DNA from 2 places in the Janthinobacterium sp. 61 genome. Region 2 is predicted to be linked to the other one. Evidence: predicted binding sites of a transcription regulator. Region 2 holds the regulator's gene; the other holds the start of a gene.

Region 1 (3,408 bases), 2.5 Mb from region 2:
ACAATCGGGCGGCGCGGTGCTGTTCCCAGCGCAGGCTTTCCGCTTCGCTCAGGGTTTGCGGGAAATTGCGGGCGCGGTAGCGGAACAGCAATTCCTGCAAGCGTTCGTCGGCAAACGAGGGGCGGGCCGTGGCCAGCTTGGCCGGCGTATCGCGGCGCAGGGATTCGAGCAGGCGGCGGTCGTCGTTGCTGACGAAACCATTGTACAAATCTTCATCCACATCCAGGGCGACATTCGCGCCCGGGCGCTGGAACACTTCGGCCCAGATCGCCTCCATGTTCGGCGCCGTGGCGGCCAGCTGCGCGTTGGCGCGCGCCGCTTCCACATCGATGCCCCATTGCGCGGCCATGGCGGGCGACAGGGTTTTCAGGTTGCCGACCAGCATGGGCGACTTGTTCAGGTGCACGCTTTTCACGGGCAGGCGCGTCATGCCTTCCGGCATGGCCTCCTTGCGCGTGAACAAACGCGTACGGATGGTGTCGGCATCCAGATTGAACAGTTCGCGCGGATCGTAGGCGCAGTCCCAGACGAGAATTTCATTTTTATTGCTCGGGTGCGTGGCCAGCGGCCAGACGATGCCCAGGCAGCCCCGTTCGGCGGGGAACATGCCGGACACGTGCAGGAAGGGCTGGCGCTCGCCGGCGGCCAGGTGCATGCCCATTTCACTGGCGACCCTGTCTTTCTTGTGCAGGGCCAGGCAGAATTCGAACAGTTTCGGCTGCCTTTCACGGATCAGGCGGGCCAGGGCGATGGTGGCGCGCACGTCGGACAGCGCATCATGCGCCGCTTCGTGGGCCAGGCCATTGGCCTTGCTCAAGTGTTCCAGCCTGAAACTGGTCTGGCCATCGTCGCGCTTCGGCCATTGAATGCCTTCCGGGCGCAGCGCGTGCGTCATGCGCACCACGTCGAGAATGTCCCAACGGCCGCAATGGTTCTTCCATTCGCGCGCATACGGGTCGATCAGGTTGCGCCAGAACAGGAAACGCGTGACTTCATCATCGAAACGGATGGTGTTGTAGCCCACGCCGATGGTGCCCGGTTCCGAAAAGGCCGCTTCGATGGTGGCGGCGAACTGGTGTTCGGGCACGCCCAGCTGCAAGCATTGCTGCGGCGTGATGCCCGTGATCAGGCACGATTGCGGGTCGGGCAGGAAGTCATTTGCAGGCTGGCAATACAGCATGATCGGGTCGCCGATCTCGTTCAGGTCGGCATCCGTGCGGATGGCTGCGAACTGGGCCGGACGGTCGCGGCGCGGCTGGGCGCCAAAGGTTTCGTAGTCGTGCCAAAGGAAAGTCTGGGTAGTCATTGATGGTCGTTGATGGTCGTTGCTTAATTGGTTATCCGGGCCGCTAAAAGTGCCACTGCTACAGTTTTCTGAAAACCTGCCGATACTACACGAGAGCATGGTCATCATTGCGTTTCCCGCATGGTGGCATATATTGCCCGTTCAAGGAGGTCTATCGTGTCAATTCCCATCGCCGCAAGCGGCAATTCCACCCCTTCCGTGACTTCCGTCAGTACCGGCGTTGCCGGCAAGGACGATAAAGTCCAGCAAAAGGACGGCGTCAAGACTGAAATGAGCGTGAATGACCGCAGCAAGCTGCAGTTGAACGCCTCCATCATGCAGGCGTCGCTAAATGTCTCGATCGGTTCGGAAAACGAGCCGCTGGCGCTGCTGTACAAGACGGCCATCACGAATATCAATGAAGCGCTGAAGGGCCAGTACGGCGACGACGCCATCCAGAACGCAGCCTCGCAGGACAATAGCGCCGAGGCGACGGCAAGCCGCATTGTATCGCTGTCGACGGGGTTTTTTGACGCGTTCAAAAAACAGAACCCCGGCCTTGATGACGATACGGCCCTGACCAAGTTCATGGACACCATCAGCGGCGGCATGGAAAAAGGCTTCAAGGAAGCGCGCGACATTCTGGGTGGCTTGAAAGTGCTGAATGGCGATATCGCCGGCAATATCGACAAGACGTATGAACTGGTGCAAAAGGGCTATGCGGATTTCATCGCCGCGCACAGCAGCAAGAAGGATGAGACCGCCAAGCCGGCCGACAGCAAGGCCAGCTGATCCTTATTACGCCGGAAGCGCCGGAGAAAATGTCCAGGGCGAGGCGCATTGCCGAAGGCAGTACGAATGTACGACGAGGCAATGCAACGACGCCATGGGCTTTTTATCAGGTGCTTACGCGGTTGCGCCCGCCGGCTTTGGCGCGGTACAGCGCCGCATCGGCCGCCGCGATCAACGCTTCGTCGTCCTGTTCCGCCTCCAGCCTGGCCACGCCGAACGAGCCCGTGATGTGCGGCAGCGCGCTGCGCATGTCGGCGAAGATGACGGCGTGCTCCATGCGCTCGCACAGGCGCTCGGCCACCCGCAAGGCGACGTGTTCGTTGGTATCTGGCAAGATCACCATCATTTCCTCGCCACCATAGCGCACGGCAAAATCCGTGGGCCTCAGGGCTGCGCCCAGCACTTGCGCGGCGATGCGCAGCGCCTGGTCGCCCGCCTGGTGGCCGTGCGTGTCGTTGAAGCGCTTGAAATGGTCGAGATCTATCATCACCAGCGACAGCGGAGAGTTGCTGGCGTGAGCGGTGATGATCATGTTCGGCAGTAAATCGGTCAGCCAGGCGCGGTTGTACAAGCCCGTCAGGCTGTCGACCATAGACAGCTGGCGGTAGAATTCGCCCAGTTTCTGGCGCCTGCGCAGCAGGGCATTGGCGGCGCGGATGCGGAAGGACAGCAAGCGCAGCAGGTTGCGCGCCAGACCGTTCGATTGTTCGATCAATTCCCAGACGACGGCCGCGTCGATCACCAGCAAATCGGTTTCTTCCAGGGCAGAAATGGCGGCCAGGTTGCTTGCTTCATCGAGCACCGATTGTTCGCCCACGCTTTCGCCGGGCAAGACCTTGCTGACGGTGCCGTCATCCATACCCGTGTGGGTGTCGGCCGCCACGGCTAGCGAGCCGCGCAGGACGATGTACAGGCTGGTGCCCTTGCTGTCGGCAATGGCTTCGCCCGCTTCGAGGCGCATGACGGGGCAGGGCGCCAGCATGGCGGCCGTCTGGCTATCCGCAGCATCGCAAAATAGCTGTAAATCGCCGATGTTGCAGCCTGAAGCGCCGAAGTTGCCGATATGTTCCACAATCATACTTTCAAAAAGCCGACGCGCGCGAGCAGCGGGACGGTATCTTCATGATAGCGTAAAGCGGCCTTGGCTGTAACGGCAAAGGCTTGCTTGATGTCACTTACTGTGGGAAATACGACAATTATTTCAATGTCGCGTTAATCAGCGGGAATGCTGATGGTTTTGGCATTGTTGTTGCCGCGCGCGAAAGGCGGGCCGGATGTGCAAAGGCAGCCTTGAACGGCTGCCTTGGTCACTAGAGTACTGCGGTGGGTGG
Region 2 (3,408 bases):
GTAAAACGTTTGCTGTGCCTGAACTCCACCGCGACGCAGGAAACGTTGAACGAGGTGGTGCGTGCCTACCAGGGCAGCGGCCTGGCAGGCTGCATCATGACCAAGCTCGATGAAGCGGCCTCGATCGGCAATGTGCTCGACGTGGTGATCCGCCAGAAACTGAACCTGTTTTATGTGTCGAACGGCCAGCGCGTGCCGGAAGACCTGTACCTGGCCGACCGCGGCTATCTGATCGACCGCGCCTTCAAGCTCAAGCGCGATGCGGCGGCGACGCAGTTTTCCGATGCCGAACTGCCGCTGCTGATGGCGCAGGCAGCTGCCCGCAACAATGAAGCGCGCGGGGTGCGCCTTGGCTAATTTTGATTTCGACCAGGCCGAAGGCTTGCGTCGCATGCTGGCCGGCCCGCAGCCGCGGGTGATGACTTTTCTCTCTGCCACGCCGCAGGACGACAAGGGTGCCATGCTGGTCAACCTGGGCGCCTCGCTGGTCTACGGCGGCAATGACGTGCTGCTGCTCGACGCCAGCGGCGGCAGCGATGGCGTCGCTGCGCGCCTGGGACTGGCGCACGGCGCCAGCCTGCGCGACGTGGCGCGCCAGCAGTGCGCCTTGAACCAGGTCATCCACCAGGTGCCGCAAGGCTTCGGCGTAGCCAGCCTGGGTGCGCGCAACCACCTGATGGACAGCATGGACTATGCGGGCGAGGAAGAACTGCGCCGCCTGGGCAAGACCTTCGAGGTGATGGCGCGCCAGAGCGGCATCGTGCTGGTCGACGGCGTCATGGCCGACGAGGGCGATTGCTTTCCCGTGCCGCTGATGGCCTCGTCCGATATCGTGGTGCAAGTGTCGACCAGCGCCACTTCGATCAAGGCGGCATACTGCCTGATCAAGCGCCTGAGCCAGGAACTGGGACGCCGTCCGTTTGGCATTCTGGTCACCGGCGCTTCCGAATCCGAGGCAAAAGTGGTATACGATAATATGGCGCAGGCGGCGAGCCGTTACCTGGCCGTGAAACTGACCTCGATGGGGTCGGTGCCTGCCGATGAGTATCTGCACCGCGCGGCGCGTCTGGGCCGCAGCGTGGTCGATGCCTTTCCGCTGGCGGGAGCTTCGGTGGCGTTTCGCGGACTGGCCGAGCGGCTGGCCCGTTCGGCGGCGCCGGTGCTCGGTGGCACCTTGTACCAGACGGGGAGCCCGCACCAGTTCAGCGTCTGAATCCATCATCAGCACACGATAGCAGTTAAAACAATAAGCAGCCTATGTACACGGTCAAAGGGAAATCGAACAAGGACTATTTGCTGACGGAGCACATTCCGCTGGTGAAGCGTCTGGCGCACCATATGAAGGCGAAATTGCCGCCTTCGGTCGAGGTCGATGACCTGATCCAGGCCGGCATGATCGGCCTGCTCGACGCCATCAGCCGCTATGAAGAGACGCATGGCGCGCAGTTCGAGACATATGCCGTGCTGCGCATCCGCGGCGCCATGCTCGACGAATTGCGCACCAGCGACTGGTTGCCGCGCAGCATGCGCCAGAACATGCGCAAGATCGAAGAGGCGATGAGCATCCTGCAGCAGCGCCTGGGACACCCGCCGACGGAATCGGAAGTGGCGAAATTGCTGAAAATGTCGCTCGTCGATTACCAGGAAATGCTGGGCGACGGCGGCGGCCACCAGTTGCTGTACTACGAAGACTTTCATGACCCGGACGGCAATGACAGCTTTCTCGACCGCCATTGCGTGGACGAGGACAGCGACCCCTTGCGGTCCCTGCTCGATACCGATTTCCGGCAATCCGTGATCGATGCCATCGACGCGCTGCCGCCACGCGAGAAAATGCTCATGGGCCTGTACTACGAAGAAGAGCTGAACCTGAAGGAGATCGGCGCGGTGATGGGCGTGTCCGAATCGCGTGTCTCGCAGCTGCATACCCAGGCCGTCGCACGCCTGCGGGCAACCTTGAGGGAGCTGGCGTGGACTGGTCCAGCGTAATCGGGCTGGCGCTGGCGCTGGCGGGCCTTCTGGTCGGCCAGGCACTGGAAGGCGGCAAGATGGCCTCCCTGCTGCAGCCGGCCGCCTTTGCCATCGTCATCGTCGGCACCTTCGGCGCCGTGCTGCTGCAAACGCGGCTGCGTACTTTCGTGCGCGGCCTGGAAATGCTGCGCTGGGTGTTTTTGCCGCCGGCCGATACGCGCGCCGCGCTGGCGCGCGACATCGGGCAATGGAGCTTGACGGCGCGCCGCGATGGCACGCTGGCGCTCGAACGCCTGATGGAAAACACGGCCGACCGTTTCAACGCCAAGGGTTTGCGCATGATCGTCGACGGCATCGCCCCCGACAAGCTGCGCCAGTTGCTCGACGTGGAGATCTCTGCCTACGAAATGGCCGAGCGCCAGGCCGTCAAGGTGTGGGAGTCGGCGGCCGGCTATTCGCCCACCATCGGTATTCTGGGCGCCGTGCTGGGCTTGATCCATGTCATGGAAAACCTCACCGACCCGAGTAAATTGGGCAGCGGCATCGCCGTGGCGTTTGTATCGACCATCTACGGTGTGGGCCTGGCCAATCTGCTGTTCTTGCCGGTGGCCAATAAACTCAAGGCCATCGTCTCGCGCCGGGTGCTGCAATATGAAATCACGGCCGCCGTGCTGTACGACATCGCCACGGGCGACCACACGCGCATCATCGAAGAGCGCGTGGCCAGCCTGCTGCACGAGCACTGACCATGATGCGGCGCGCGCGCAGGAAGTATGACGAGGAACCGGACAACCAGGACCGCTGGCTGATCTCGTACGCCGACTTCATCACTTTGTTGTTCGCCTTTTTCGTCGTCATGTATGCGATTTCGCAAGTCAACGAAGGTAAATACCGCGTCTTCCAGAATGCCATCGGCCAGGCTTTCAGCCTGGAAAAGGGTGCGCCGCCCATCATCATGGAAGCACCGCAAGCCATTGCGCTGCCGAATCCCGCCCTGAAACGCCGCACTGAAGCCCTCCGCCGCGAGCGCGAACACATGACGCGCCTGGCGCAGGATCTCACGTCCACCCTGGCGCCGCTGGTCAAGGAAGGCAAGGTCAGGGTCACGCAGACGAGCCGCGGCGTGAGCGTGGAAATCAATGCCAGTGTGCTGTTCGACCCGGGCGCCGCAGGGCTGACGGCCGAGTCGGACCAGGCCTTGCGCGCCGTGGCCGTGCTGCTCAAGGATGACACGCACGACGTGCAGGTGGAAGGGCATACGGATGTGCAGCCCATCAGCAATTCGACCTTTGCCTCGAACTGGGAATTGTCGGCCGCGCGCGCCAGCGCCGTGGTGCGCCTGTTCATCGCCAGCGGCATGCAGGCGTCGCGCCTGACGGCCGTGGGACATGCCGACAATATCCCCGTGGCGCCGAATGCCACGCCGGAAGGGCGCGC

What was found. The regulator FliA, encoded in region 2, starts transcription of late flagellar genes. The targets are predictions, from matches to a motif close to CTAAAGTTTNNNNNNNNNNNGCCGNTA.
Region 1: a site for FliA is predicted at 1,365-1,391, ahead of CLU92_RS25490 (DUF5610 domain-containing protein). Genes of this name have one in related genera too.

Annotation. Positions count from the first base shown of each region.
Region 1 is NZ_PJMQ01000001.1:5,629,629-5,633,036, forward strand. Features, by position in the region: gene sbcB (exodeoxyribonuclease I) at 1-1,306, opposite strand, end outside; gene CLU92_RS25490 (DUF5610 domain-containing protein) at 1,463-2,077, shown strand; gene CLU92_RS25495 (GGDEF domain-containing protein) at 2,184-3,149, opposite strand.
Region 2 is NZ_PJMQ01000001.1:3,120,604-3,124,011, reverse strand. Features, by position in the region: gene flhF (flagellar biosynthesis protein FlhF) at 1-357, shown strand, start outside; gene CLU92_RS14325 (antiactivator of flagellar biosynthesis FleN protein) at 350-1,213, shown strand; gene CLU92_RS14320 (RNA polymerase sigma factor FliA) at 1,258-1,989, shown strand; gene CLU92_RS14315 (flagellar motor protein) at 1,971-2,717, shown strand; gene motD (flagellar motor protein MotD) at 2,723-3,408, shown strand, end outside.